DNA from 4 places in the Rhizobium skierniewicense Ch11 genome. Region 3 is predicted to be linked to each of the others. Evidence: predicted binding sites of a transcription regulator. Region 3 holds the regulator's gene; each other region holds the start of a gene.

Region 1 (7,440 bases), on a different contig from region 3:
TGCGGCCCCACTACTCGCTCTTGTCATACCAGTTGAAGCATTTTGATAGAAGATGAAACGGCAGACCGACAACATATGTCAAAGCACTTAGGATCAAAGAGTAATTCAGGTGGCGTTTGATCTTTTTGGCCTCAAGGTAGTCGTTTTTATCGAGAGCTTCGTAAAATTCAGCGCGACTGTCTGCGACCATTTGGCCGTAAACGCGCTCAAATACTGACTTTGGTAAAACCGCTTGCAAGATTCCTATTGCGCGATGACCCGGCGGGCGCTCAATTTTATATTCTTTTTCGACGACAGTTCGGGACCCCTTGATGACTGACGCTAGCGTCTTTGCCACCTGCCGGTTCTGTGCTTCGCTGAGCCACATTATTCCGTACACTGTTTGCTTAACAAAGCTCTTTGGGCGGAAATGGTCAACAGAGTTGTGTCCCATAAAGTTTGAGTTGAACTGATGGGAGAAAAATTTAGGTTGCATGTCGGCATCTAGAGAAAGCGCTTGGCGTTCACCAGAGCCACTATCGTCATTTGAACTCTTGTCGGAATTCATACTGCATATCCTTCGCTCAATGTCATAAACTCCTTCCGCAATTCAGAGGCGCGCTCAAACACACGCTGACCTTTTCCTGTGATCCAGTAGCGCCTTCTAGGAAGGCCTGGCATTGATGGCTCCTTTTCAGCTTCGGATTTCACCCAATCTTTCTCCTCCATGCGGCTCAGATACACATAGATTGTGCCGCGCTTCAGCCTCTCCGACTCCTTCACCATTTCCAGACCGTAGAGGCGGTTACCTGTCATCAGCAACCGCAAGATTTCCATCTCCAGTTCCGTAGCTCCAAACATAATCAATCCAATCAAACGGGAATGTATGAGTCTTACATAAGATAAGAGTTGAGTCTTACAAGGGGTAGGAATTAAAAATCGTTAAGGGTCACACGGTCGTCAACTTAACCAAACGATAACTACAGTGAACACGAGGTCACAGACTTAACCTCCACTTTAGATTGTCCTCGTAGTTTTAAGACGAAGCTGGGGGCTAAAATGAAAAATTATACGAAACGTCTGATAGCGGTTGCTGCAATCACCTTGTTTTCTGCTAATGCCGCCTTTGGACAATGGAAGTTCGAAACTGTTGAAGATGACTTTGCTGACCATGAAACCCGGTACGGGTACATTGAGCAGGGGACGTCGCAAATCGGCTTGAAATGTCAGTCTGGTCGCTACGAACTTGTGTACGTCACCTCGGATAGGACAGTTGACGCGTTTACTCTCGGAGCTATCGCTGCGGCCGGAGTGACAAAGCTCATGTTTCGAACGGATAAGGACCGTCCCGAAACGCTGACAGCGAGACTCGATCTTTTGGTAGATGGGCGTCTTCGAGCAATTGGGGAACTCTCGCCTAAACAAGTAAAATCAATTGAGACAATGAAGCAGAATATAGCGGTGCAATTGAGTCTTGAAGATATTCCCTCAAACCAACTAAAATTTACTGCTAAAGGTTCAACCGCAGTTGTAAAGCGCGTCTCCGCAGGGTGTGAACAAGTTCCTCCCGAGATGACAAAAGCCAAAACGACAAAGCTGTTATTTACTATGATCTCAATCTTGCTTCCGCCTCTTCCTGTCAGCATGTATTGATATGTCGCTGCCACTTTGATTTTTGATAGTAGTAAAGTGGCCTTCGCCGTCCCTACAGCGCAATTTGGATAAGCGCGCTCCGGCTTCGGTTATTCCAGAACATAGGGCAGTAGCGAAACCTCAAGGTGAAAGAACCTCCCTCAAGGAGTTTCCTCATTGGAATCGTCGAGCGATCGAAGGTTCCGAACCACTTTCTTGATCTCTCGATCTGTAAGCGTGGATCGCGTTGAAAGGCGTCGTCGCCGCTCCGGGGTGCCTCGGCCTCGCAGGCTGGAGGCAACTGCGAAGCCGGCGGCTTTTGAAGGTTTATCACCATGGGCAGCCCTGATCTGCAACAGGCTGTGGGCGACCATACGGAATTCCGCAACATCTACCTCGGCAATCTTTAACAAGCGGCGCGGTATCATTTCGGCAGGTAACAACAGGATCAAATGCGGGGGAACAGGATAGCGGTGATCTTTCCCTAGCTCCTCGAGAACGTGCGCCACGTCCTTCAGCAACCGTTCCCCAACACCAAGCATTTTGAGAAAGTAAATATGCTCTTCCAGACGGCTGTAAGGAAGATCTTCGAATTCAATCGCCATTCCTTTCCTCCCTGGCAAGGCTGTCAGCAAGCGCCGCCACCTGTCTTTTACCTTCCGGATCGCGAATCCTAACGAACGCGGCGTTTAATTCTCTGCCAGCCTTCGAGCGGACGAACCGCAACAGATCATCGTCTGCCTTTTGCTGAACGCTGAAGGGGAGGCCACTGCGTTCTGGGTCAGGTTCATAGAAATATTCCATTGGCACCCTGAACAGTCGGGAAAGTGTGACGATTTGATCCCCACGTAGACGGTTCGTACCGCTTTCGTATTTTTGAACCTGTTGCCTTGCCACCGACAGTGCATTTCCTAGCTCGGCTTGGCTCAAACCATGAATGATGCGTTGAAATCTGACCTTCCTGCCCACGTCGATATCCGTTTGACCGGGGGCTTTTGAAAGATTTGCATTTGTTATAGCAGCTGGCATCAATGCACTTTCAAAAGTAGAAGCTTACCGAACTGGCAAAGCATCAACATAATATACCCCATAATTTTCGGGGGGTTTTTGTCGGGCGCTATTACTTCTACACATGTCACCTTATGATTGAACATATAGGCAGATAAAGAGCCTATCTAGAACCTGAAGCCACAATGAAGAACAACGAAAAACGACTACCCCAAGCAGCTGATATTGAAGTCGGTCGGCGCATTCGCGTCCGGCGCAAGGCACTTGGGATGAGTCAAACATCGTTGGGGGAGACTGTTGGCGTAACCTTCCAGCAAATTCAGAAATACGAAAATGCCAAGAACCGCGTTGGTGCTGGTCGGCTGTCGAAAATAGCTGCGGCTCTTGATGTTCCAGTATCGTACTTCTTCGACCAGGAAAACGATCCTGCAGAAATCAACGAAACAAATGTCGCTCCACACACGGTTGCCACGTTCGTAACGAGCGCTGAGGGTCGTTTACTTAATCAAGCGTTCGACAGAATAGATGACCTCGCGGTGCGCAAAAAGATTGCAGCGATGGTCGTGGCAATAGCGGACGGCGAACCCAATCCATCCGAGTAGTCCAAAACATAAGTCGCGTAATCGTCCATCTTGATTTTACCCGCCTCCTGTGTTCACTATTTGTTCCTTTCGAAGTTCACTCTTGAAAGGTCCATCTGGAATGCTCGTCGGCCTGAAATTTGAGGCGGAAATACACGTCCCGCTTATGCTCCATGGGCTATGCGCCGGATTCCCGTCTCCAGCTGATGATTATATCGATGAGTCAATCGATCTCACACGGCTGCTAATCCGCAACCCTCCTGCTACATATCTGTGGAAGGTTGACGGAAACTCGATGCGTGATGCGGGAATTTTCAATGGCGACCTGATCGTTGTGGATCGCAGCGTAACCCCGGTTGACGGTGATATTGTCGTTGCCACCATTCACGGCGAACGATCATTGAAAAGGCTCCGCCTGATCGGCGGACGGCCGAAGCTGACTTTTGAAAATTCGGACATGCCGATGTTCGATTTGCCTGAAATTGCCGAAGTCGAGATTTGGGGCGTTGCAATGTGTAACGTTCACTGGCTCCGGCCCAGGAAAAAGCCATGACATCTTTCGCGCTGATCGACGGGAACTCGTTTTATTGCTCTTGTGAACGGGTGTTTGATCCGAGCATTGCCAAGCGCCCTGTCATTGTTCTTTCGAACAATGATGGCTGCGCTGTCGCAAGGACGGCGGAAGCAAAGGTGCTTGGAATCGGCATGGGTGAACCGTACTTCAAAATCCGCGATCTCTGTCGAGATAACGATGTTGCTGTTTTTTCAAGCAATTATACCCTCTATGGCGACATGAGCGCTAGGCTGAACGCCATCTACCGCCAATGGTCGCCCGATGTAGAGATTTACTCCATCGATGAAAGTTTCCTCAATATGACCGATATCAGGCCGGAAGATCGCGAAGCTTTCGGCCGCGATCTTCGCTCTACGGTCCAGCAATGGACAGGCATACCAACCTGCGTCGGTATCGGCCCAACCAAAACGCTTGCGAAATTCGCGAACCATGTTGCCAAGAAGAACGCGGAGTTGGGCGGCGTTTGTGATTTGACGCAACCAGCCGCGCGGCGAAGCTGGCTGGATCGTATCGAGGTAGGAGAGGTTTGGGGTGTCGGCGCTGCCTCTGAACGCAAGCTGTTTGGGCTTGGAATAGAAACTGCTGGCGACCTAGCCCGCATTGATGCGCGGCTTGCGCGAAATCTCCTGAGCGTCGTGGGGGAACGAACTGTATTAGAGCTACAAGGCGTTTCATGCCTTCCTCTCGAAGACGTGCCGCCGCAGCGCAAGGGTTGCGCTGTTACACGCTCTTTCGGAACCCCTGTAGCGGATCTCGCCGTGATGCTCGAGGCTGTCGCCGCGTATGCAATGAGGGCAGGGGAAAAGCTTCGTCGCCATGGGCTAGAAGCTACCCATCTCGCCGTTTTCATGCACACATCACGCTTTAATCATAGGGATAGGCCGCACTCGGCACAGACAACAGTGCATTTCCCTGAAGCGACGAACGATACGTTCGACCTGATCAGCGCAGCCCAGCGGGGTGGGCGTAAAATCTTCAAGGACGGTCATCGTTACGCAAAGGCGGGCATCATCATGAACGATCTGGTAGCGGCGCGATCTCAACTGCGGCCTCTTTTTGAGGCCCGCGACCGCGACCGATCGGAACGGCTTATGACGGCGCTTGACGCTGTCAACGCAAAGTTTGGGCGTGGCACCCTTTTGCCGGCTTCAGTCGGAATAAAGCGCGACTGGCAAACGAAATTTGACCGCAGATCGCCACGTTATACGACGAACATAAAGGAGTTGCCGATAGCAAGTGCGAGATAGCCTGCTCAAAGCGTGTTGATCACCGGCTTTTTCGTGTCTGAGCCATCGTATCGGGACGAGTTGACCTCTCGACCAACCCGGAAAAATTCGAGCTGATCATTGATCTGACCGGCACTAAGCACGTCTTTGGCACTCTGTCCCTCAATGGTGGTATCGAGCCAATCACCGTAGGAATCGCGGTGCAGAATGAATGGCATTCGTCCATGAATATGAGAAATATGCTCAACCGCCGGTCCAGTGATTATCGTGCAGCTGGTCACATCGAGCTTGTCGTTATGGGACCACAATCCGGCAAATGAAAACGATTGCGCGTCAGGAAGTTGGAGAAGCCATGGGTCTTTCTTGCGGTCCCCTTCATTTGTGGTCCATTCGAAATATCCATCCGCAGGGATGAGACAACGTTTCGTTTTGAACGGCTCACGATACGCACCGGAGCTCTCGACGGTTTCGATACGGGCGTTGAACATCGCTGCTTTTGGAAGCTCCTTTGCGAAGAACGGCACAAGCCACCATCTGCCTTGCTGAAGGGCCATTTCATGCCCTTCAGGCTTTGTCGCAAAGAACACGTCCTGCGTTGGTGCGATATTGTATCTCGGCCGCATATTCGAGCTAGGCGGAGCGATATCATGAATGCTGTAGAGCTGATGCAGTTCTGCCCAGGTCATGAGATTTGTGAAACGTCCGCACATTCTACCCACCTCTTGCGATCATGCCTTAACGAAAGCAGCTTTTGGCGACTTCAACGTAGATGATAGCAAATTTCCCGGTACTGTTAAAAATGAGAAACTAACTTAAAGACTTGGTTCAACTTTGCCCCTGATACACCCTTCAAGGATAGAGGGACAACGGATGACATTTGTAGACTTCTTTTGGAGCTTTCTGGCATCGCTCGCAGCTGCCTTTGCGATTTATGTTTATGGCCGTTTGAAAGCTGAAATACCTTGGCAGGTGTTTAAATTCTGGAGCAAAGAACGAACTCTTGAAGAGCGAGTTGAAGAAGCCCGTAGGCACCTGGGACGCGATCACTTTACGGAATACCGGTCAAAGTTCCTGAGTGCGTCGTTTCTTGTGGTTACGACAACAAGCGCGTTGGTGTTTTATCATCTCGCCCTCGCAAGGCTCGCATCTTGGTTCCAGCAGCCATTTTGGGCTGAGATATATGTGATGACAGCCCTCGTGTTCGGATCGGTCGGCTCTCTGATAACTCTAAGCCTACTGGGCAGGATTGCGACCATAAATGGAACTATCGCCGACTGTCGAGAACGCCAACAGAAAGCGCGTGCAGGCAAGGTCGAACAATCCGCGCCATCTGCCAGGACAGCGTGATCAGGATTTGGCACGATCAACAACGGGAATGAACTGCATTTCCCCTGAAATCAACGAGCTTTATGAAACAATCGCCAAAGCTATTCTCGATGCTATCCCGGATCAGGGTTGGACAGAGGCAAGCTATCACTATCTTCGCATCACACAATTTGCCGAGGAAACCGGATCGTTTCAGCTAGATGACGGTAGTGTCGGGTCTTTTGTGGTCGAAGATGAAGGATCTGATGCACTGAGCGGACTTCGTAGAGCCATGGCTTCTCAGCACGATAATCGTCACGCATGGTACTCAGTGACAGTGAGGCTCCAGCCAGACGGTGGCTTCAAGTTCGATTTCGTCTATGACGCGCTTCCCCCATTCGAGATAATACCTTCGCCCGCAAAGTGGGCAGACGAGTTTCGAACCTACCCGCGTCCAGAACTTGAACCCTTGGCACCGAGAATGCCGGACTGACGCAGCTGGAAGTTGGGACATGCGCCTGAAACTTTTATAAAGGTTTCGGGCGCAGGCTGTCGTTATGACGAAAGCGCCTCGACCACGATCAAAGCCGCTGCTTCGCGATGATGGCAAACCCATCCAGTCGCGCCCCATCCGCAAGCGTAACAAGGCGCAAGCGGCATTGCCGTTTGAGCCGATGCCTGAGCGCGTCGAACCATGCCTTGCGCTCCTGAAGCAGAAGCCTCCGTCTGGCTCAAATTGGGGTTGGGAGGTGAAATGGGACGGTTATCGACTTGCCATCCATTCTGACAGCTCCGGCGTCCGCGTGTTGACGCGCGGCGGCTATGATTGGGCTGATCGATTTCCAGAAGTTGTGAAAGCGGCACGCAACCTCGGCCCGGCTTCGTTTATCATCGATGGTGAAGGCGTCGTTCTGGATGAACAGGGCCGGTCTGACTTCGACGCCCTGCAGAACAGTTTGGGAGCGGTCGGACGCCGTAGCGGCAAGCTGGTTTCCAGCAATGCAGTCCTTATGGCCTTCGACCTGCTTTATCTCGACGGTCGCGACGTTCGCGGCGAGCCATACAGATTCCGGCGACACATGCTCGAGGAAATGCTGAAGGAAGACGCAGGCGCAATCCGAGTTTCAGAGGAGAT
Region 2 (7,440 bases), on a different contig from region 3:
ACGACCATCTGGGCGACGCCTATTGGCGCGTCGGCCGCAAGATCGAGGCCGTCTACCAGTGGAACCGCGCGCTGATTGGTGAAAGCGACGATGTCGATAAGGCCAAGGTGAAGGAAAAGATCGCGAATGGCCTGCCGCCTCTGGAAAAGGATGCGCAGAACACTGCCAAGAAGGATCAACCAACGCCGCAGCCACCTGTCGCGCCAGCCCCTGCCCCGGACAAGAAGTCCTGATGCATAATGTTTTCGCATAAGCCTGTGGGAGCGGTCGAAACAACGGAAGCCGCTCCTGCCAAGATCAATCTTGCCTTACATGTGACGGGCCAGCGGACCGATGGGTATCATCTGCTGGATACGCTGGTGACCTTTACCGAAGCGGGCGACGTCATTCGTATTCACGACGCGCCAGGGGATGGGTTTTCCATCTCAGGCTCTTTCGCCGATGTGCTTCGACAAGCGACTACCAAAGAAAATCTCGTTTTGAAGGCACGCGACCTGTTGCGCGAAGCCGCTGGAGCGCGTGCCCGACCGGTTGCTATTCACCTCGAAAAAAACCTTCCAGTGTCCTCCGGCATTGGTGGAGGTTCCGCAGATGCGGCAGCGACCTTACGAGGGCTTCGCCGTCACTGGAACATCGACATTGCAGACGCGGAGCTCGCGGAGATTGGGCTGAAACTCGGGGCAGACGTGCCGATGTGCCTGGCCCGCCAACCCTTGATCGCTCGCGGAATTGGTGAAGACATCAGCACTATCGATGACATGCCGGTCATACCGCTGGTTCTTGCCAATCCACTGAAGGGGGTCTCCACGCCGGAGGTGTTCAAGCGTCTGAAGAGCAAGACAAATCCCCCGCTTGAACACAGAGATGACAATACGTGGATGCCTTTCCTCACCAAAAGTCGCAACGATCTTGAGATACCTGCACGCAAAATTCTTCCCGACATTGATGACGTGTGCGATTTGCTGCGTAAAGCAGGCGCTCAGCTCGTTCGTATGTCCGGTTCCGGCGCCACCTGTTTCGGGATTTTTAAAACAATCGAAGACGCCAAATCTGCCGCTGATCAGCTTCGCCGGCAGCGTCCAGACTGGTATGTTCAGGCAACGAAAACCATAGGCGGACCTGCGAGATGACTGTTGAACGCGCGTTTATTCCCATCGGCATCGCGGTTCTGACCGTATCCGATACCCGTACCCTAGCAGACGACCGATCAGGCGATACACTGGTTGCCCGCATTGCAGAGGCCGGGCATGTCCTTGTGGACCGTGCCATCGTCGCGGATGACAAGGCCGCTATAGAGGCGCAGGTACGACGCTGGACGCTATCCGATGAGATCGACGTGGTCATTACCACCGGCGGTACAGGCTTTACCGGACGTGACGTCACCCCAGAAGCGCTGGAGCCGATGTTCGAAAAGCGGATGGATGGCTTTTCAGCCGTGTTTCACCGCATTTCCTATGACAAGATCAACACATCCACCATCCAATCGCGCGCGACAGCGGGATTGGCGAATTCCACCTTCATTTTCGTACTGCCCGGTTCTCCAGGTGCATGCAAGGATGCGTGGGATGGAATTTTGAAAGCGCAACTGGATTACCGCCACATGCCCTGCAATTTCGTGGAAATCATGCCGCGTCTGGACGAACATCTGAAGCGCGGTAAGGCTTGAGACCGACTACCGGGCGGAGCGCAGCACCCATGAGGGAATCAGTTCGGCGCTGAGGCGACGGGTTTTCTGTGATTTGGGGAAATGGTCGAGCCGCATGCCGGACTTGGCAATCGACAGTGCTTCGGGCTTCCCCAACAACAGGCCATATTCCAGCGGCGGTCTGCGCTGGATGAAGCGCGACAAAAGGGATGGGCGGTAATGACGCGAAGGCGCAAAGCGCGCAGGCAGCTTGCTCAGCGCCATGTATTCGCTGACATCGGCGATCCAGCCGCTTTGCGGGCGGCTACCCGGCTCCATCATCAAAATCCACTCGCCCCGCGCCGAGGCAATGATATCCTTGATGTCCCATTCCGTATGAAAGCGGCAGCCTGCGGCCTCGGCCACACGCGACGATCCGTCGCTGGAGGCGTGATCTAATATGATGACGTCACTGACCAGCCCCTCAACCGCGCCCGAGACGAGCGTCGCGAGAGTGTGAGCAAGCTCAGGCTCCTGATCCCGGCATTCCATGATGACTGTCAACATATGTGATCCCCGAGGGGGCAATAAACACAAAAACCCGCGCCGCTACAATATTTCATCGATGGGATTCCTACCGCAATGCAAAAGAAATAGCTATCGCGTGTTTTTGCATTTTGTTCTTGTCTTGTTCTCATTTTTAATTTAAGAATCGAGACATCCACACAGCCGGTTCATGCCGGTCAGGAGCATCCAGATGAGACAACATGTGCTTTCCGGGCAGGCTGCATTCCAGCCGGGTCATACGCCAGATATTGCCAATGCGCTGGCCGATGCATCCGGTCTTCGGATCGAGATCGATCGTCGGCGCGGGCGTGGAGCGGGCATCAATCCCGGTGGGCGTTTCGAGACCCTTCAGCATGAAGCCGTCGATGATGGCTGGCAGATCATAGAGGATCTGCCCGAGTTTCGCACTGAGGTGCAGGTGGAGAAACCGCGCACGATCATTACCCGCAATGATTCGCCGGACATTCCCTTCGACCGGTCTATCAATCCCTATCGAGGGTGCGAACATGGCTGCATCTATTGTTTTGCAAGACCCAGTCACAGCTATATGGGCCTGTCAGCTGGACTGGATTTCGAGGCCAAGCTGTTTGCCAAACCGGATGCCGCAAAGCTTCTGGAACGGGAACTTGCCAAACCGGGATACAAGGCGCGTGTCATTGCCATCGGCACCAACACCGATCCTTACCAGCCCATCGAGCGGGAATGGCGCATCATGCGGCAGATCCTCGAGGTGTTGGCAAAGGCTGATCATCCGGTCGCCATTGTCACTAAATCCGGCCTTATTACACGCGATATCGATATCCTTGCCCCGATGGCTGCAAAAGGGCTGGTGAAGGTCGGCATTTCCGTAACGACGCTGGACCGCAAGCTTGCCCGCAGTATGGAGCCTCGTGCCTCTACGCCCACCAAGCGGCTGGAAGCGATCAAGACGCTGACGGATGCGGGAATACCGACCGCTGTCATGATGGCGCCGGTCATTCCAGCGTTGAACGATCACGAAATCGAACGGGTGCTGGAAGCTGGAAAGGCGGCGGGAGCAACGGAGGCGTCGTACGTATTGCTGCGGCTGCCGCTGGAGGTCAGCCCCCTGTTTCGCGAATGGCTGCTGCGCAACTATCCGCATCGCTACCAGCACGTTATGTCCCTGGTGCGCTCCATGCGCGACGGCAAGGATTATGACGCGGAATTCGGCAAACGGATGAAGGGCGCCGGTCCGTATGCCTGGCAAATTGGTCGCCGTTTCGAAATGACGACAAAGAGGCTTGGGCTCATCCGCCGAGGCCTTCATCTTCGCGACGATCTGTTTATCGCGCCTGGAGGTGCAGGCGTGCAATTGTCGCTGCTGTGACAGTCGAAGCCAATATGATGGTCGAAATCACGGCATGCGCTAGGAGATTGCGCTTGCCGCTCAATCGGAAAAGCCTGAAATCGAAGGTCGGTTCTGGCTGATGTTCAAGAATACCCGTAGCGTCTATGCCCTGCGCTACGGGTTATACGCCCCCGGTGATCTGCCGCCTCGCATGGGTTCGCTCTTCCGCCCCGATGAGAAGAGCTTGAGGTCATGAGACCTCAGCCAGCACCCCTCCGCCCCGTGGGTTGCTGCACACCCTGCGACCGGGGGCTTGCAGGAGATCGGTTGCCTGTGTCAGTTTCCGCCAATGAAACGACGCACAGCATCCGATTCTCCTGCCCTCTTTGACTTTGTAAACTCCGGCCCGGATTTTAGTCTGGAGCTTGAGGCGAAACAGCGTGGTGAGTGGCCAGTGGCCGGGACGGATGAAGCTGGGCGCGGCCCGCTGGCCGGACCCGTCGTTGCCGCCGCCGTTATTCTCGATCCCGACAACATACCCGATGGGCTAAACGATTCGAAAAAGCTGTCCAAGGCGCGTCGCGCGTTTCTGTTTGAGAAGATTCTGGAAACATCCATCGTTTCCATCGCCTCATCCGGACCTCTGCTCATCGACCGGATGAACATTCTGAGGGCCAGCCTGGATGCCATGCGCCGGGCTGTGCTTGGACTTCAGACCGCGCCCGCTCTCGTGCTCGCCGATGGACGTGATATTCCTCCCGGCATACCCTGCCTCGGCAAAGCAGTGATCAAGGGCGATGCGCGATCGGTTTCGATTGCCGCCGCCTCCATCGTCGCGAAGGTGACCCGTGACAGGATGATGGAAAAGGCCGGATCAATCTATCCGGCTTATGGTTTTGAAGCGCATGTGGGATACGGCACGCCGGCACATCTGCGCGCCATCGAGACCAATGGCGCCTGTCCGCTTCACCGCATGAGTTTCAGCCCAATGCGCGTGGAGTGAGCGCTGTCTATCAGCCAGCGCGCCTCACCTGATAAACACCATGATCACGACCCTGCGACCCCGATTGGGCAAGCTGGAACTGTTGCAGAAGCGTCCGCAACTTTTCGCTTTCGCCTGCCAGCGCCGATGTCGCAGAGGTCGTCTCTTCCACCATTGCAGCATTTTGCTGGGTGGTCTGGTCCATCTGATTGACGGCTGTGTTGAGCTCTGCCAAACCCGTTGCCTGTTCCTGAGCGGACGAGGCAATTGCGCCCATGTGTTCGTTCATGACGGTCACGTGGCTTTCGATGGTTTTCAACGCATCGCCGGTCTGTCGCACGAGATTGACACCGTTCTCGACTTCCACCGACGACTTGCCGATCAATTCCTTAATTTCCTTGGCGGCCTTGGCAGACCGTTGTGCGAGTTCACGCACCTCCTGGGCCACAACCGCAAAGCCCTTGCCAGCTTCGCCCGCGCGAGCGGCCTCAACACCGGCGTTGAGGGCAAGAAGGTTGGTCTGGAACGCGATCTCATCGATGACGACGATGATACTTGAGATTTGCCCTGACGATTGCTCTATCCGGTGCATCGCATCGACAGCGGTGGCGACGACGTCACCCGACACCTTGGCTGCGCGGTTCGCCTCGGTTGCTGCCCCTCGTGCTTCATGCACACGTTTGGTGGAGTTGCTGACATTGACGGTGATCTGATCGAGCGCGGCCGCAGTTTCCTCAAGGGTTGCGGCCTGTTGTTCCGTCCGTTTCGACAGGTCAGCCGATCCGTCCGCAATTTCGCGAGTCCCATTGTTCATGGCGTCAATGGAATGGGCGATTTCCGACATAGTGGCGCCCAGTTGCTTGAGCGAGCGGTTGAAGTCTTGACGCAAAGGCTCAAAATCCGGCGCGAAGACGTCATTGATCTGGAAGGCGAGATCGCCGGAAGCCAGGCGGCGCAAGCCATCCGCCAATCCAGATGTGGCGATCCGCAGTCTTTCCTCTGCATCAGCCTCAGCTTTTTGCTGCGTGGCAAGACGCTCGACCTCAGCTTGCTGACGGTTTGTTTCCGCCTGCGCTTCCAGACGTTTGTTTTCGATAGCACTCTGACGGAAGACCTCGACAGCTCCCGCCATCGCACCGATCTCGTCTTTCCTGCCGCTTCCAGGAATGGTGATATCCGTGTCACCATCCGAAAGACGACGCATCACACCGGTCATCCGCACCAACGGTCTGGCAAGATGGAAATTTCCGAAGAGAGCAGCGCCGACACCAATGACAAGCGCAATGCCGAGTGAGATATAGTTGAGCGTAGAGGCAGAGGCGGCAGCCTGTGCCGTGACTTCACCCTCGCCCCGGACATCCATTTCCATATCATCCACTGCAGACTGCAAAACCGCCTTGGCTTCACCGTACGCCGCAAGGGCCTCGCCAACGAAACTTGCCCGCGCGTCCTCGATCTTTCCAGCCGCCAGCAACGCCTTCACGTCGTTCCAGCGTGCCTCTGCCAGTTTCCATTTTTCATCGAATGAAGCGAAATACTTTTTGTCCGCCTCATCGACGAGATAACTCTTATACGTACGCATATCCGCATCCAGCGCCGCACGGGTGGCCTGCATTTGTCCTTCGAATTGCAGCCAGCTATCGGTTTTAGACGTTACGATCGAACTTTGGGCGTTGCGAACGTCGCCAAGTTGCCCATTGATCTTGCCCAACAGGATAAAGGACGGAACGCGGCTATCCACGATGGTATCGATACCGCCTCTGATCTGATTGAGGGAGGAAATCGAGGCCATTCCCTGCACACCTGCAACCAACAACATGACGCCTGAGAGACCAGCAAGAACAATACCAATGGATAGCTTCATAATAGTCCCTCAAAGTGAATATTGGACGATGCAAGGGCAGTATGTCTTTACTCAAGACTTGGTAGTAGCCAAAAGCGCGGATTGTCGGAACATTGCCGTGAATACAATTCATGCCTTGAATACGTCGATATATTATTTTTTTGTTATTGATATTTCATTAAATTTCATTTGCGTAATACACTCAATCCATAGCCCCTTCTGAGCGGTTCCGTAGGAAGCAACACCGAATGGCCAGCTCGACGCCACTCATCAATTTCTTGAGCAATAGATAGCGTCGAGCATCTGCACCAAACTCTCGGAGCAATCAGCGCGCAATACACCAACAAAAAGCCCCGCCGATTGCTCAGCGGGGCTACAAATTTTGGAAACGGGTGGGGCTTTAACGCGGCCGACCGTCTATTCTTAATTCAGACGGGTCTTGACTTCGCTCACTGCTGTGCTGAAAAGCTTGGCCTTTGCAGCAGCGGTGGTCTTTTCAGCGAGGATTTTCTCGGACGCGGCGATCGCAAGGTCGACGGCGGCGGAACGTACGGCGCCTATTGCGTCCGTTTCCGCCTGCTTGATCTTCTGTTCCGACAAAGCGTTGCGACGGGCGACAAATTCTTCCGTCTTCACCTTGGCTTCGGATGTCAGGGCAGCCGCTTCACGCTCGGCAGCCGCAATGATATTGGCTGCATCGGCTTCGGCTTCCTTGCGCTTGCGCTGATATTCGGCCAGCAGATGCTGAGCCTCTTCACGCAGGCGCTTTGCCTCGGCGAGTTCTTCCTTGATGTTGCCAGCGCGTTCATCAAGCGAGTTTGCCAGCATGCCTGGCACCTTGAGATAGGCAATCAGGACGAAGAAAAGGATAAGACCGACGAGGGCGAAAAATGTTGCATCAAACGCCATATCAAGCTCCCTTCACAACGGACACGGCGGCCACTGCGGCTTTCACATCCGTATCCTTGACCTTGAGGCCGATCAATTGATCGACGATCGCGGTCGCGGTTTCCTCGGCAATGGTACCGACATCGGCAAATGCCTGCTGCTTGATCGTTTCAATGCGTGCTTCCGCCGCTGCGACCTTTTGGGAAAGGTCAGCCTCGATTGCGGCG
Region 3 (7,440 bases):
CTCAAGCAGTGGCGGCGTATCGCAACACGCTATGACAAAATCGCCGCAAACTTCATGGGCTTCATCAAAATCGCAAGCATAATGCTCTGGCTCAAATGATTAAATTGTCACTACAGCCTAGAGCGTTTCCTTGTTAAATGGAAACGCTCTAGGTGGGAGGCTTAGCCGCGCAGGATTGAGCGGCCTGCGTAAGCTGCCTGCGGACCGAGCATTTCTTCGATACGGATCAACTGATTGTACTTTGCCAGACGGTCGGAGCGCGAAAGCGAGCCGGTCTTGATCTGTCCGCAGTTGGTCGCAACGGCGAGATCGGCAATCGTTGAATCTTCCGTCTCACCGGAGCGGTGAGACATGACGGCGGTGTATCCAGCCTTGTGCGCCGTCTCGACAGCGTCGAGCGTTTCCGTCAGAGAACCGATCTGGTTGACCTTGACGAGGATGGAGTTGGCCACGCCCATCTTGATACCGTCACGCAGGCGCGCGGAGTTCGTGACGAAAAGATCGTCGCCGACGAGCTGAACCTTGGAGCCGATCTTGTCGGTCAGGTATTTCCAGCCGTCCCAGTCGTCTTCGGCCATGCCGTCTTCGATGGAGATGATCGGATATTTGCCTGCGAGTTCGGCAAGGTAATCCGCCATTGCTTCCGGCTCGAGCGTACGGCCCTCGCCTTCCATCTCGTATTTGCCGTTCTTGAAGAACTCGGTGGACGCGCAATCGAGAGCCAGTGCGACATCGTCGCCCGGCTTGTAGCCAGCCTTTTCGACCGACTTCATGATGAAGTCGAGTGCTTCAGGCGCGCTCTTCAGGCCCGGCGCGAAACCGCCTTCATCGCCAACATTGGTGTTGAAACCCTGTGCCGACAGCTCTTTTTTCAGAACATGGAAGATTTCCGCACCGATGCGCACGGCGTCACGGATATTTTCCGCACCAACCGGCATGATCATGAATTCCTGGAAATCGATCGGATTGTCGGCATGCGCGCCACCGTTGATGATGTTCATCATCGGAACCGGCAAAAGATGCGCGTTGGGGCCGCCAACATAACGATAAAGCGGCAGCCCGGTGGTTTCTGCCGCAGCCTTGGCTACAGCCAGAGAAACGCCGAGAATGGCGTTAGCGCCCAGGCGTGACTTGTTGGGCGTGCCGTCCAGCTCGATCAGTGTCTGGTCGACATGGATCTGGCTTTCAGCATCGAAACCACCCAACGCATCGAAGATTTCCGTGTTGACTGCTTCGACTGCCTTTTCAACACCCTTACCGAGATAACGCTTGCCACCGTCGCGCAATTCGACGGCTTCATGCGCACCCGTCGACGCACCCGATGGAACCGCAGCACGGCCAAAGGAACCGTCTTCGAGATAGACATCGACCTCAACGGTCGGGTTGCCACGGCTGTCGAGAATTTCGCGTGCGATGATGTCGGTAATGGCTGTCATGATCTCTCCCTTTGGGACTGGAACAGGATTTTCAGTTGCCTGTCTTAGAGCGCATACTGAAAACTGTGAAGCGCTTTTACGATGAGTGGCGCGATAAACAGAGCGTCGTGATGACGACTCGATTGAATTTCCTTAGCCGATTTAGACGACCATCAAGAAATTACAATGACGGCGCCCGTTCAGGCGCCGACTGTCCATAAAAGTCGATTGAGGCCAAAAACCGTCAAGCCGATTTGGCGATGTCGTCGAAGGCCAGCAACTTCTCCAGAAGCTTGGGCATGTCTTTCAGATGAACCATATTCGGGCCATCCGACGGCGCATTGTCCGGATCTTCGTGCGTTTCGACGAAGAGACCGGCAATACCGACTGCAACGGCTGCGCGCGAAAGTGTTTCCACGAATTCCCGCTGGCCTCCCGTTGAGCCGCCCTGCCCGCCTGGCTGTTGAACCGAGTGGGTCGCATCGAAGACGACAGGCGCGCCGAGTGAGGCCATGATGGGCAAAGAGCGCATGTCGGACACCAGCGTGTTGTAGCCGAACGAGGCGCCGCGTTCGCACAAAAGGACGTTCGGATTGCCGCTATCGTTCAACTTGGCCAGAACGTTCTTCATATCCCAGGGCGCTAGAAACTGGCCCTTCTTGACGTTGATCACACGGCCCGTCTTGGCGGCAGCAACAAGAAGGTCTGTTTGTCGGCTCAGGAAAGCAGGGATTTGCAGAATGTCGATGACAGGCGCGACAATGGCGCACTGCTCCTCCGTGTGAATGTCTGACAGAACCGGAAATCCGAACTGCTCTTTCAGCTCCGCAAAGACCTCCAGCGCCTTATCGATGCCAATGCCACGCTGTCCCGACAGAGATGTGCGGTTGGCCTTGTCGTAGGAAGACTTGTAGACCAGCCCGATCCCAAGCCTGCCGCAAAGTTCGGCGAGGTTTTCCGCAATCATGAAGGCATGATCACGGCTTTCCATCTGGCACGGCCCGGCGATGAGCGAGAAACGCTTCGTGTTGGAAAAGGTTACCTGCCCGGCTCCTTCGCCGACGACAACATCAAGATTGTTGCGAACGCTCATCATAACTCCTCGAAAGCAAATATTGCGCCTTGGCCGGAGGCTGGCTGAACCAGCACCCGAGCGCCCTTACGCGTGTATGCAACGCCATTAGCAGCAAGCACGGCTGCTGTCACGGCGAGATCGGACACGGAAAAGACAATTGCTTCACCGTTCAACCCCGGACCGATACGTTGCTGGGATACGTCAAGGAGATGCCGGGCTGCTGCCTGTGTAACGAGCCGAAGGCCAACGTTCGATGCCTGGAAATAAAGTTCTTCCTCATCTCCGCCAACGGCCTTCGCTTCGAAAACCAACTCTATCAGGCGCTCAAAGTTGCTGGGTCTGTCTGCACTCAGCACGACCTCACGAATACCGATGACGCCGTTTTTGTGGCCCTCAAGATCGGAGCGATCAGCCGGAAGTGCTGCGATGCGCTGGCACGAAAAAAAGAAGACATCACTCACGTTGTCGCCTGCGAAGGCCAGTCGAAAGCTCGCCTGCGAGGTGTTGCCATCCGGCAATGTCACGGGACGACTGAATGAGAATGGATCCCCGCCGGATAAACCTGCCGCAACAAACTGCTCATGATCCGAATCGGCATTGTCGCTCTTGGCAACAAGGGCAGATATTCCGTTCGGGCCACGCTTATCGCGAAAGCGTTTATCCCTTGAGACGAAGGCGATCCCGCTCACGGCATTCATCGAATACGTATCGGCATCGCTGATTGCCAATGGCTCCAGATAGGTTCCATCCTTCAAAAAGACGCAGGCGTTCTCTGTGCCGAACGGATGTTTGGCACGCGCAGAGACGGTAAAACCGAGCGCTGAAAGGCGTTCACGTGCCTCCTTCAGGCTCGAAACCGGCAGGACAAGGTGATCGATGTCGCGAGCCATTTGAAAATCCACATCCGTTTATCGGCGACAAACAACGCCGTGTTCCTATAACATTTCCTACAGGACGATGATGTCACGCGCAAAGACACACAATAATAGGAACTTTACAAAATTTTAGGGGATTGCAGAACACATATGGAACATATAGTGTCTGTTCTGTATTTGTTTCGCGAATCTTCGCCTCGAAATCCAAGGGTATTGTCCATGCTCACGCGCAAACAGCAGGAATTGCTTCTCTTCATTCATGAACGGATGAAGGAATCGGGCGTGCCCCCCTCCTTCGATGAAATGAAGGACGCACTCGACCTCGCCTCGAAATCCGGCATTCACAGGCTGATAACAGCCTTGGAAGAACGCGGATTCATTCGCCGACTACCCAATCGTGCCCGGGCGCTCGAAGTCATCAAGCTTCCTGAGTCCTACACTCCCCCAGCAAAGCCGCCACGCGGGTTTTCACCAAGCGTGATTGAAGGCAGCCTCGGCAAATCGAAGACAGTCGAGCCGCCAGCACCGGCAAACGACGCCCTGTCCAACGCCGTCAGTGTTCCTGTCATGGGACGCATCGCAGCAGGCGTTCCCATCTCCGCCATTCAAAACAATACGCATGACGTTGTCGTGCCCATGGATATGCTGGGTTCAGGCGAGCATTATGCGCTTGAGGTCAAAGGCGATTCGATGATCGAGGCGGGAATTTTTGACGGCGATACTGTCATTATTCGCGACGGAAGCACAGCAAGCCCCGGCGATATCGTTGTTGCGCTCGTGGATGATGAGGAGGCGACATTGAAGCGTTTCCGCCGCAAGGGCGCATCCATTGCATTGGAAGCTGCAAACCCGGCGTACGAGACACGAATTTTTGGACCGGATCGTGTAAAAATCCAAGGCAAGCTGGTCGGTCTCATTCGTCGGTACCATTGAGCACATCGCATGGTTTGGGTCGCGAAATTCTCTGGCGTTTTCTCGCCACAGCGCGGCTTCCGCTGCGCTGATTTCGTCTCAAATTGCTGCTGATTGCTGGAGCCTTGATTTTGATGGTCGCGGGAGTGCGATTTGCGCCGCGTTATCCCGTCACGTTACCGCCGGTATGTTGGCGATGACCTTGATGTCATGAGCCGCATGACGATTGCGCTTCCAGATGTTTTTCAGTGATGTGTTCATGATGGCCTTTGACCCGGAAGTCGTGTCGAAGCACCCCTTTTTTCAGTCTCGCATGGATTACCAAGCATCAAATAAATTGAAGTCTTCCATCTCGTAGGCCCTCTGTATCCATCACATGACCTGCGGTAACACGGTTCTTCAACAGGGGGCTTCGGATGTATCAGCTTTACATAACCAATAAGAACTACTCTTCCTGGTCCTTGCGGCCCTGGGTCCTGATGGAAGAACTTGCTATACCGTTTGAGGAAAAGCTGGTGCCGTTTGGGGAGACTGTTCACGACTTCCAGTCGTTCTCGCCAACAGGCAAGGTCCCATGCCTCGTTGATGGTGATCTTACGATTTGGGAATCCGTTTCGATCATTGAATATTTGGGCGAACGACACCCAGGTGTTTGGGCCGATGACGCGAAAGCACGCGCTTGGTCCAGGTCAGCGGTTGCGGAAATGCATGCGGGCTTCTCGACGCTGCGCAACCAGCACCCCATGTGCGTCGGTCTACGGATCAAACCAAGCCAGATCACCGGGAGCCTCCAGCATGACATCTCCCGCATCGATGCTCTATGGCAGCAGGGCCTTTCTGAGTTCGGAGGTCCATTTCTTGCTGGACAGACCCTCACGGCGGTTGATGCTTTTTTCTGCCCTGTTGCGTTTCGGTTTCAGACTTATGGAACGGGTTTGTCGGAGAAAAGTGAGACCTACAAGCAATTGCTGCTGTCTCTTCCGTCCATGAAGAAATGGGAAACAGCGGCACTGCAGGAGGTTTGGCGCGATGCCGAGCATGAGGCTGAAGCGAGAGCATCTGGAGAGTGGCTGGAAGACTTGCGCACCAGATAGGTAAATGATCGGAGCGGGCGCCTATTGGCTGACAGACAGCATCTGCTGGATATGATCAGGCAATGCGTCATCGTAGCTTTTGCTACGCCAATCGTAGCTGCGATGCATCGTCCACAACCGGTTCTGTCCCTGCATCGCGGCTTTGGCACGCGCAACAGGCCGCCCCTGCCCTCCAAGCCAAAGTTCGAGGGATCCCGTGCGTCGCAATGTGTCTGCGCTGATGAGAAGAGCACCGGAGCGACACGCGGCGAACGGAGATCGGCGTGTCGTCACCACGATATCGGCACTATCGCATGCCGTGCCTGTGAAGGCGGTGTTAAAGACAACGGCGATCGTGACGTCCTTGTCCGATTTCGCAATGCACCACATGTCTTTACGGCAGGTGAAAAAGCCGACGGTTGACGCGGCGGTCTTCATGTCTCGCGTGGCGTTTCTGCGTTCAGCATCCGTCAGAGCCGCAAAACGCCGAGATGATGGAGCCGTGGTCTCTCCCGGGTCGTCGTCATCCGGTGGCGGCGCGTCTATAATCTTTGCTCCCACATGCTGAGCTGGCAGCGGCAGTGCTCTTTCCCATTGTTCGTAAACGAAACCGGAACCTCGCTGTTTCGTGGTTGCAACGGCATCTTTCGACAGCAGAGCGACGAGAGAGCCATCTTCGTAAATCAACACATCCGGCTTGATGCGCCATTGCTCTGTCACAAGCATCATCAGCCCAGCGACTATGAAGGGAATCCCGATCAGGGCAAGCCGTGTCCGCAGCAGTGCGATCAGCATGAAGCCGGTCGTTGATACCGCGAGAAACCATCCGTTCTGGCGTCCAATTGTGGTGTCGCCACCCCAGCTCGACACTTCCTTGGCTATCTCGATGACCATCGCCATGCCGTAACCCATGACCTTGATAAAGGGGCCATCCAGTCCGAACGGCATCAGCAGCATGCCCACAAGCCCAAACGGCATGACGATGAGCGACATGATCGGCATGGCGGCAAGGTTGGCGGCCAGACCATAGGCGGTGATCCGGTGAAAATGTTCGATGGAATAGATGGCGGTCGAGATGCCACCGATCAGTGACGTGATGACGACACCACCGATGATGGTTGCCGCTTTGGAGCACAGCGACACCCACCACGGCGGACGCGCCGTCGTCAATCGCTCTCGGTCGCCGCGCCATCTGCTCCATGCGGCATAACCGGAAACCAGCGCAATTGTTGCGGCGAAGGACATCTGAAAGCTTGGGCCCATGACTTCATGCGGCGATATCAGGATGATGACGATTGCCGACAGCGCCACGTTGCGCAAGCTGATCGACGGCCTGTCGACCAACACGGCAAACAGCATGATCGACATCATCAACCAAGCGCGCTCGGCTGAGACCGCAAAACCGGAAATGAGGTAGTATGCCAGCGTCATCAGGAGTGCGGCAAAGGCGGATATTTTCTTGACCGGCCAACGCTGCGAAAACCTCGGAAACAGGCTGAATGCTGTGCGCAGTCCCACAAAGAAGATGCCGGCCGCAAGCGCCATATTGAGCCCCGAGATCGCAACGATGTGCGCCAGCCCCGAAACGCGAAGCGCCTCCATGGTATCGTTGGAAATCGCACGTCTCTCATCGGTGACAATCGATGCCGCAAAGGCACCGGCATCCCCACCGATCAAGTCACGAATACGCTGGGCGATGTTGCTTCGAAGTGTGTAGAGCCACGTATCGGCGGTTTGGGTCCACGTCTTTGTTTCTGGCTGTTCCTGACTTGACGGCATAGCCTTTGGTGCGCCGTAGAAAAATCCGGTTGCACCGATGCCGTTGAAGAAAGACGAGAAGGCGAAATCGTTGAGCCCGGGTAGTGCCGGACCGGAAGGCGGTGAAAGGCGGGCCTTGCCGCTGATTGTCTGGCCGATGCCAATCGCCTCATGGCGACTGCGCGACACGACTGAGACGTGTTTCGGCGGGCGTGTAAGGGTCGGGTCCGAGGTGGATTTCAGTTCGATCAGATATCGCCAATACCCCCTGGCATCCAGTTCTCGGCGCTCAACCGTACCGCTGACGGTCGTCGTGACGGGCGTATCGAGAA
Region 4 (7,440 bases), on a different contig from region 3:
GCCCCGCATTGCGGGAGCGCGGCTTCCTCTTCGTCGGCATCGATGTCATCGGCGATTACATGACGGAAATCAACGTCACGTCACCCACCGGCATCCGCGAAGTCAAGAAATTCGGCGGTGCCGATGTCGCCAGCCTCTTGTGGGACGCGATCGAGCGCAAGCGCGACGCGCAGGGCTGAGCCGTTTGGAGTGGCGAAAACCTGAGGTTTTCGCCACGTCTTACAACTCACGCCGCCTTGGCGACGTGATACTCCTTGATCGCAGCCATCTTGATAGCCGGATAGCGTTCCGCTTCATAGCGCAGCGAAAACGCATCCTGCGCCAGAAACACCGGGTCACCGTCCAGATCGCGGGCAATATCGCCGCGCTTGACGGTCAGGAATTTCTCCATATCCGAAGCCTGATCCGAGGAAATCCAGCGGCAGATCGAGAAACGCGACATTTCAAACGAAACCGGCAGGCCGTACTCGCCCATCAGCCGTTCCTTCAGAACATCCAGCTGCAAGGCACCGACAACGCCGACGATGGCGGGCGATCCGTCTTCGGGAGAAAACAGCTGTACGACGCCCTCTTCGGCCATCTGGTGAAGCGCTTCTTTCAGCTTCTTCGCCTTCATCGCATCTTCCAGCCGCACGCGGCGCAGAATCTCGGGCGAGAAGTTCGGTACACCCTGAAACACCAGGTTTTCCCCCTCGGTCAGCGTGTCGCCGATGCGCAACGTGCCGTGGTTGGGAATGCCCACCACATCGCCCGCGAATGCCGTATCGGCAATGTGTCGCTGCGACGCGAAGAAGAACTGCGGTGCCGTCAGGCCCATCTGCTTGCCGGTACGCGCCAGCCGCGCCTTCATGCCACGCTCCAGCTTACCGGAGCAGATGCGCGCAAAGGCAATGCGGTCGCGGTGGTTGGGGTCCATATTGGCCTGAATCTTGAACACGAAGGCCGTCATTTTTTCTTCGGCCGCGTGAACCGTTCTCGTATCGGCCACCTGGTCGCGCGGTGGCGGCGCAATGTCGCCGAGAGCGTTGATCAGGTCTCGCACACCAAAATTGCGCAGCGCGGAGCCGAAGAAGACCGGCGTCAGATGTCCCTCCAGAAAGGCCTCGCGGTCAAAAGGACGGCACGCCTCCAGCGCCAGCTGCGTTTCCTCGATAAAGGCCCCGCGCTCGTTTTCCGGCAACCGGCTGGCCACGTCCTGCGGGCCATTCACCTGCGTTGCCTCGACTTCCGTGTCGGAACCGCGAACCTTGTTGCTGGCCAGATAATAGGAACCGCAGAAGCTCTTGGAACGACCGATCGGCCAGGTGATCGGTGCCGTGTCCAACGCCAGCTTTTCCTCGATCTCGTCGAGAATTTCGAAGATGTCTCGGCTTTCGCGGTCCATCTTGTTGACGAAGGTGATGATCGGAATGTCGCGCATGCGGCAGACTTCGAACAGCTTCAGGGTGCGCGGCTCGATACCCTTGGCGGCATCGATGACCATGATGGCGGCATCCACCGCCGTCAGCGTGCGGTAGGTATCGTCGGCAAAGTCTTCATGGCCCGGCGTGTCGAGAATATTGTAGACCTTGTCGTCATATTCGAAGGTCATCACCGAGGTCACGACCGAGATGCCGCGCTCGCGCTCGATTTTCATCCAGTCGGACCGCGTCTGGATGCGATCCTTCTTCGCCTTCACTTCACCGGCCAGCTGAATGGCGCCGCCGAACAGCAACAGCTTTTCGGTCAGCGTCGTCTTACCGGCGTCCGGGTGCGCGATGATAGCGAAGGTGCGGCGGCGGGAAACCGCCTCGGCGAGTGTTTCGGGCATCAAACAAATCCTGTGGAATTGCGCGGTATCTAGCGTTTCGGGGCCGCTTTTGCAATTGACCTTGGCGCGCACAAGGAAAACTAATGCCGCATGACCAAAGAAAACCAAAATCGCCCCGCCCTGAATCTCGTTCGTCTGGACCATGCACAGGGCATCGAGCTGCCTTCCTACGAGACGCCGGGAGCGGCTGGCATGGACCTGCGTGCCGCCGTCGCCGGGGATGCGCCGGTGGTGCTGACACCGGGCGCCCGCGCACTGGTGTCCACCGGCTTCATCTTCGAAGTCCCCCAAGGTTTTGAGGCGCAAATCCGCCCGCGCTCCGGCCTTGCCATCAAGAACGGCATCACCTGCCTCAATTCACCGGGAACGGTGGACAGCGATTATCGCGGCGAGGTCAAAGTCATCCTCGCCAATCTGGGCCAAGACGATTTCGTCATCGAACGCGGCATGCGCATCGCCCAGATGGTCGTAGCGCCCGTCACTCAAGTGACCGTTGTCGAGGTCGACGAGACCTCGGATACCGCGCGTGGCACCGGTGGTTTCGGCTCTACCGGCGTCTGATGGCTGACAACCCGTTGCAATTTTCCGCGCGGCATACGTGAAATTGTTCACTTCTTGTTCTTGTCTTATCATGACCGTTGTGCAAGGTTGCAGGGGCGGACACTTACACGCGTGATTGAGCGTTTTCTAAAGTCCGCCTGTTGGGGGCTTTCATGGTTGCGCGCGTCAATACGGTGGCATTTCAGGGCATAGAGGGCGTGCCGGTCGAAGTTCAGGTCATGGTCGCACCCGGCAAGGTCGGCATGCAGATCGTCGGCCTGCCGGACAAGGCTGTTGCCGAAAGCCGGGAGCGGGTGCAGGCGGCCTTGCATGCCTCTGGTCTGGCGCTTCCGGCAAAGAAAGTCACGGTCAATCTCGCACCGGCTGATTTACCCAAGGAGGGAAGTCATTTCGATTTGCCCATCGCGCTGGGCCTGATGGCCGCCTTGGGTGCCATTCCTGCGGATGCGCTGGGTTCCTATGTTGTTCTGGGCGAGCTTAATCTGGATGGGACCATTGGCGCCGTGTCTGGCGCGCTGCCGGCCGCCATCGGCGCAAACGGGCAGGGTAAAGGTCTCATCTGCCCGGCAGACAGCGGTGGAGAAGCGGCATGGGCCGGTGCCGACTTCGATATTCTCGCTCCGCGCAGCCTGATCGCTCTCGTCAATCATTTCCGCGGCACACAGCGTCTTTCGCGACCGGTTCCAGCCATCCGCGCCCATCCTGCAAACCTGCCGGATCTTGCCGATATCAAGGGGCAGGAAAGCGCCAAGCGCGCGCTGGAGGTGGCCGCCGCCGGAGGGCATAATCTGCTCATGGTCGGTCCGCCCGGTTCGGGCAAATCCATGCTGGCCTCACGCCTTCCCTCCATTCTGCCGCCGCTGTCGGCGGCGGAATTGCTGGAAGTCTCCATGGTCCATTCCATTGCCGGGCAATTGTCCGGCGGCAAGCTGTCGGATCGTCGCCCGTTCCGCACCCCGCACCATTCCGCCACCATGGCAGCCCTTGTTGGTGGTGGCCTGCGGGCGCGGCCGGGGGAGGCCTCGCTTGCCCATCACGGCGTGCTTTTTCTCGATGAATTCCCGGAATTTTCGCCGCAGTCGCTGGATGCGCTGCGCCAGCCACTGGAAACCGGTGAGTGCATCATTGCCCGCGCCAATCATCGCGTCAGCTATCCCGCAGAAATCCAGCTCGTTGCGGCCATGAACCCATGCAAATGCGGTATGGCGGGCGAGCCCGGCTTTACCTGCGCCAGAGGGCCGCGCTGCCTGACAGATTATCAGCAGCGCATTTCCGGCCCGCTGATGGACCGCATCGATATCCGCATCGAAGTGCCGGCTGTCTCGGCCGCAGATCTCATCCGCCCCATGGCCGCCGAAGCCAGCGTCGATGTCGCCCGCCGCGTCGCCCGCGCTCGTGATCTGCAGCAGGACCGTTTCGCGACCGCCGGTTTCAACGGCATCCGCACCAACGCCCGCTGCTCAACGGCGCTGATCGAAAAATTCGGTGAACCCGATGCGCCAGGCCTGCAACTGCTCCGCGACGCCGCCGAAAAACTGAAATTCTCCGCCAGAGGCTACCACCGCATCCTCAAGGTCGCCCGCACCCTGGCCGATCTGGACGACAAGCCCACCGTCGGCCGCATCCATCTGGCCGAAGCGATTTCCTATCGCATCGCAGGTGAGCGATTGACGGCGGCAGCGTGAGGGGAAATCACGAGCGAACCTTATTGTCATCCTAAGCCAGTCACAGGAGAAGCGCCGATGGTGGCGTTCACCCCCACTGTCTGCCGGCATCTCCCCCACAGGTGTGCAGATCAACAAAAGGCATACTCAATGCTCCGAACGTAACGGTCGGAACGATAGCTCTGGCAAAACATGCTCTCGTCCCGCCGCAACTTTTAAGACGTCCAATGATAATGCCCCCAGCGGATCTCCCCCCTTGAGGGAGAGATGCCCGGCAGGGCAGGGGGGGAACGGCACATTCAGATCCTCATCAAAATTACTTCCCAACAAAATCAGTACCTTAAATGAAAATCTGAAAAAACAGCAAAAAACACCCCGCAGTTTTCTCCACGGCTCGCGAATCGACCGCACACTGGTCCCGTTCCGCCCTCGGATACACCGCAAGGCGTTGCGGCGAGGCGGAACCGGCGCTGGTGGTGAGGGGGTACGCAACCCCTCATCGCCGGGGTCCGGCAGCGAATCCCCCCGGCGGCAACGGGTGGGGCGTGGCACCGGTTTCGGACCGGCCGGTGCACCGCCCCCGATATTCGGACCGGATCGGCATGCCTGCCTCGAATATCCAGACGGGTTTCGAGATCCAGGCAGTGTCGCTCCTGTCCGCCCGCCGCCGGGTGTACCGACAGCTCATCGGCTCCTGGTCGAACGCGACCGTGAGGAGTTTGAAGCGAAAGTCAGGCGGTACACAGGCAAACGCTGCATCTGCCCGGCATCCTCGAAGGGGGAGAAAGGGCAGGTGCGGCCGAACTGGCAGGTGGAATGTTTCGGCAACGAAGCACCCGCCGCCCGGAGGTAAAGGGTTGGACCTTGAACATGTCCGACCGGTGAACCGGCAGGGTTTCGGCCCTTTGCCATCCGGGATGCGCCAGCCGTGGCAAGAGGATCGCTGGCGGGCACAAACCGCTGAACGGGGCGCTGAAAGGTGCCAATATTAGACTACCCAACGAGGCAGCTTGCAGCGCCCCGTCCGAATACCATGGCCGATGAGGCTGTGGACCCTGAGAAGAAAGCACACCACGGGCAGAGGCTGCCGCGTGAACGGCGAAGCCTGCGCAAAAGGCTGGCCGGGATTTTTGACAGGATGGCTATGGGAGAACGCAGCCGCCTCATCTTCAACGTTCAAGAGGAGCGAGAGTTAGCCGCGATTCGATCTCCCCACCTGTGGGGGAGATGCCCGGCAGGGCAGAGGGGGTAAGCCACATCCGCGACGTTCGTAAGAATCGTCATACGGAGCGCACCTCACCCTTACCGCTCCATCAACGAACCGAAAAAACGCTCAAAATCCCAAACCCTCAAACAGGGCCGTCGACAGGTACCGCTCGGCAAACGACGGAATGATCACGACGATGGTCTTGCCCGCATTCTCATCCCGTGCGCCGATCTTGCTCGCAGCCGACAACGCAGCACCGGAGGAAATGCCCACAGGCACACCTTCGAGGCGGGCAACGAGGCGGGCGGTTTCAAAGGCTTCATCATTGGTGACGGTGATGATTTCGTCGTAGATTTTCATATCGAGAACGTTGGGCGCAAAGCCCGCGCCAATACCTTGAATTTTATGCGGGCCGGGGGAGCCGCCCGAAAGAACCGGGCTGTCGGCGGGCTCGACGGCCACGACCCTGATCTCAGGCTTGCGGGATTTCAGAACCTGACCGACACCGGTGATCGTGCCGCCCGTGCCGACACCGGAAATGAAGATATCGACATCACCATTGGTATCGTTCCAGATTTCTTCCGCCGTCGTCCTGCGGTGGATATCAGGATTGGCCGGGTTTTCGAATTGCTGCGGAATGATCGCATTGGGCAGTGTTTCGGCCAGTTCATGCGCTTTGGAGATCGCGCCCTTCATGCCCTTGGGGCCTTCGGTCAGAACCAGTTCGGCACCCAACAACGCCAGCATCTTGCGCCGTTCGATCGACATGGTCTCTGGCATGGTCAGGATCAGCTTGTAGCCTTTTGCCGCCGCAGCGAATGCAAGCGCAATGCCCGTGTTGCCTGACGTGGGCTCGATCAGCGTTGTCACGCCAGGGGTAATCTTGCCCTGCGTTTCCAGCGCTTCGATCATGGCAACGCCGATCCGGTCTTTGACCGAAGCAATGGGGTTGAAGAATTCGAGCTTCGCCAGAATGGTGGCTTTGACACCCTTTTCGTTGGCCAGCTTGTCGAGACGCACCAGCGGCGTGTCACCGATCGTTTCGGTGATCGAGGAATAGATCCGTCCGCGTCCCGGTTTTCTGGCTTCAGACATGACAGGCTCCCATTGTGCAAATGCATCAGAATTTTGCGCAGAATAGGAGGAATGGTCCGATCACGCTAGAGAATGAGAATGCGTATGTGGAGTCATTCCTGGCATATCGTTCTCAAAATTGCAGCTTTGTCGACACGATCATTTCAGGTCGCGCGCGTGGCGATCATCGCTGCTGTTGCCGCCAGAATCCCGGCGGCGGTACGGTTGAGGATGGTCAGCGCGCTGGGGCGCTTCAACAGGGCCCGGGCCTTGGATGCCAGCAGAATGTAGGGCAGCAGCACTGCCATCAGCACGGTGAAGGTCACTGCCAGCAGGGTGATGTATTCGGTGCTACCGATCACGCGGATATCGATGAGCGTCGGCACCAGCGCCACGTAAAACAGCATGGTCTTCGGGTTCCCCAGCGTGATGAGCAGTCCCGATAGAAACGACATGGCGATGCTGGTGCTCTTCTTCGCCTGCAGATCCTTCGGCAAAATTCCTGCTGTCCAAAGTTTCCAGGCGATATAAAGAAGGTATATGGCACCTGCTATCTTTAAGACCATGAAGGCCTCCTGAAAGGTCTGTGCCAAAAAGGCAAGACCCAGGATGACGGCGGTCAGATAGACCATATCGCCCAGCACCAGACCCAGCCCCATGAAGAAGGTTTCGCGAAAGCCCGAGCCCAGAGCCCGCGCAACGATGGCCGTCATGCCTGGGCCGGGAATGGCCGCTGCAATGAAAAGGGCGGTGGCGTAGGCGAGGAGGCTGGCGATGCTCACGATCATATCCTTCGAAAACAGGAGATATCGCTATAGCATGACGACAGCGTTTGAACAGACCGGTCCCGAAACGGACAAAGCCCGCACGAGGCGGGCTTTGCTGCAAATCATTCGGCAAGCGGTCTGATCAGAGGAACGGGCGATCAGGCATATCGTCGATGCTGATTACACCGTCAGTGTTTTTGTCAAGGCGTGTGAACATTTTCTCGCCAGCGGCCGTGAATTCGGCCTTGCTGATCTGGCCGTTGCCATCGGTATCGGCCATGGCGAACATGCCGTTCATCTTGCCGCCCTTACCACCCATGCCACCCCGGCCGCCTTCGCGTCCTTCGTGTTTGCGGC

The links. Region 3 encodes LexA, which represses DNA repair genes until DNA is damaged. Its sites were predicted from a motif close to TGTTCNNNNTGTGTTCNG; they were not measured.
Region 1: the regulator LexA is predicted to act here: its motif matches at 3,272-3,289, upstream of EKM04_RS05955 (LexA family protein).
Region 2: the regulator LexA is predicted to act here: its motif matches at 2,303-2,320, upstream of EKM04_RS09995 (PA0069 family radical SAM protein).
Region 4: the regulator LexA is predicted to act here: its motif matches at 2,416-2,433, upstream of EKM04_RS18530 (YifB family Mg chelatase-like AAA ATPase).

The regions. Positions count from the first base shown of each region.
Region 1 covers NZ_RXPG01000005.1:511,375-518,814, reverse strand. Annotated here, with positions in the region: gene EKM04_RS05985 (hypothetical protein) at 11-547, opposite strand; gene EKM04_RS05980 (PadR family transcriptional regulator) at 544-840, opposite strand; gene EKM04_RS05975 (hypothetical protein) at 1,039-1,632, shown strand; gene EKM04_RS05970 (hypothetical protein) at 1,773-2,216, opposite strand; gene EKM04_RS05965 (helix-turn-helix domain-containing protein) at 2,206-2,640, opposite strand; gene EKM04_RS05960 (helix-turn-helix domain-containing protein) at 2,805-3,221, shown strand; gene EKM04_RS05955 (LexA family protein) at 3,322-3,753, shown strand; gene EKM04_RS05950 (Y-family DNA polymerase) at 3,750-5,021, shown strand; gene EKM04_RS05945 (SOS response-associated peptidase) at 5,027-5,710, opposite strand; gene EKM04_RS05940 (hypothetical protein) at 5,871-6,347, shown strand; gene EKM04_RS05935 (hypothetical protein) at 6,376-6,798, shown strand; partial or broken gene ligD (non-homologous end-joining DNA ligase) at 6,863-7,440, shown strand, end outside.
Region 2 covers NZ_RXPG01000009.1:314,334-321,773, reverse strand. Annotated here, with positions in the region: gene EKM04_RS10015 (tetratricopeptide repeat protein) at 1-233, shown strand, start outside; gene EKM04_RS10010 (4-(cytidine 5'-diphospho)-2-C-methyl-D-erythritol kinase) at 240-1,130, shown strand; gene moaB (molybdenum cofactor biosynthesis protein B) at 1,127-1,666, shown strand; gene EKM04_RS10000 (glycosyltransferase family protein) at 1,673-2,191, opposite strand; gene EKM04_RS09995 (PA0069 family radical SAM protein) at 2,382-3,539, shown strand; gene rnhB (ribonuclease HII) at 3,850-4,503, shown strand; gene EKM04_RS09985 (HAMP domain-containing methyl-accepting chemotaxis protein) at 4,514-6,346, opposite strand; gene EKM04_RS09980 (F0F1 ATP synthase subunit B) at 6,749-7,234, opposite strand; gene EKM04_RS09975 (F0F1 ATP synthase subunit B) at 7,236-7,440, opposite strand, start outside.
Region 3 covers NZ_RXPG01000011.1:100,587-108,026, reverse strand. Annotated here, with positions in the region: partial or broken gene EKM04_RS11255 (IS5 family transposase) at 1-99, shown strand, start outside; gene eno (phosphopyruvate hydratase) at 162-1,436, opposite strand; gene kdsA (3-deoxy-8-phosphooctulonate synthase) at 1,660-2,508, opposite strand; gene EKM04_RS11240 (VOC family protein) at 2,508-3,380, opposite strand; gene lexA (transcriptional repressor LexA) at 3,585-4,298, shown strand; gene EKM04_RS11230 (glutathione S-transferase family protein) at 4,694-5,371, shown strand; gene EKM04_RS11225 (ComEC/Rec2 family competence protein) at 5,393-7,440, opposite strand, start outside.
Region 4 covers NZ_RXPG01000029.1:30,887-38,326, reverse strand. Annotated here, with positions in the region: gene gshB (glutathione synthase) at 1-179, shown strand, start outside; gene EKM04_RS18540 (peptide chain release factor 3) at 227-1,810, opposite strand; gene dut (dUTP diphosphatase) at 1,901-2,371, shown strand; gene EKM04_RS18530 (YifB family Mg chelatase-like AAA ATPase) at 2,524-4,056, shown strand; gene cysK (cysteine synthase A) at 5,369-6,337, opposite strand; gene EKM04_RS18520 (LysE family translocator) at 6,481-7,104, opposite strand; gene EKM04_RS18515 (EF-hand domain-containing protein) at 7,226-7,440, opposite strand, start outside.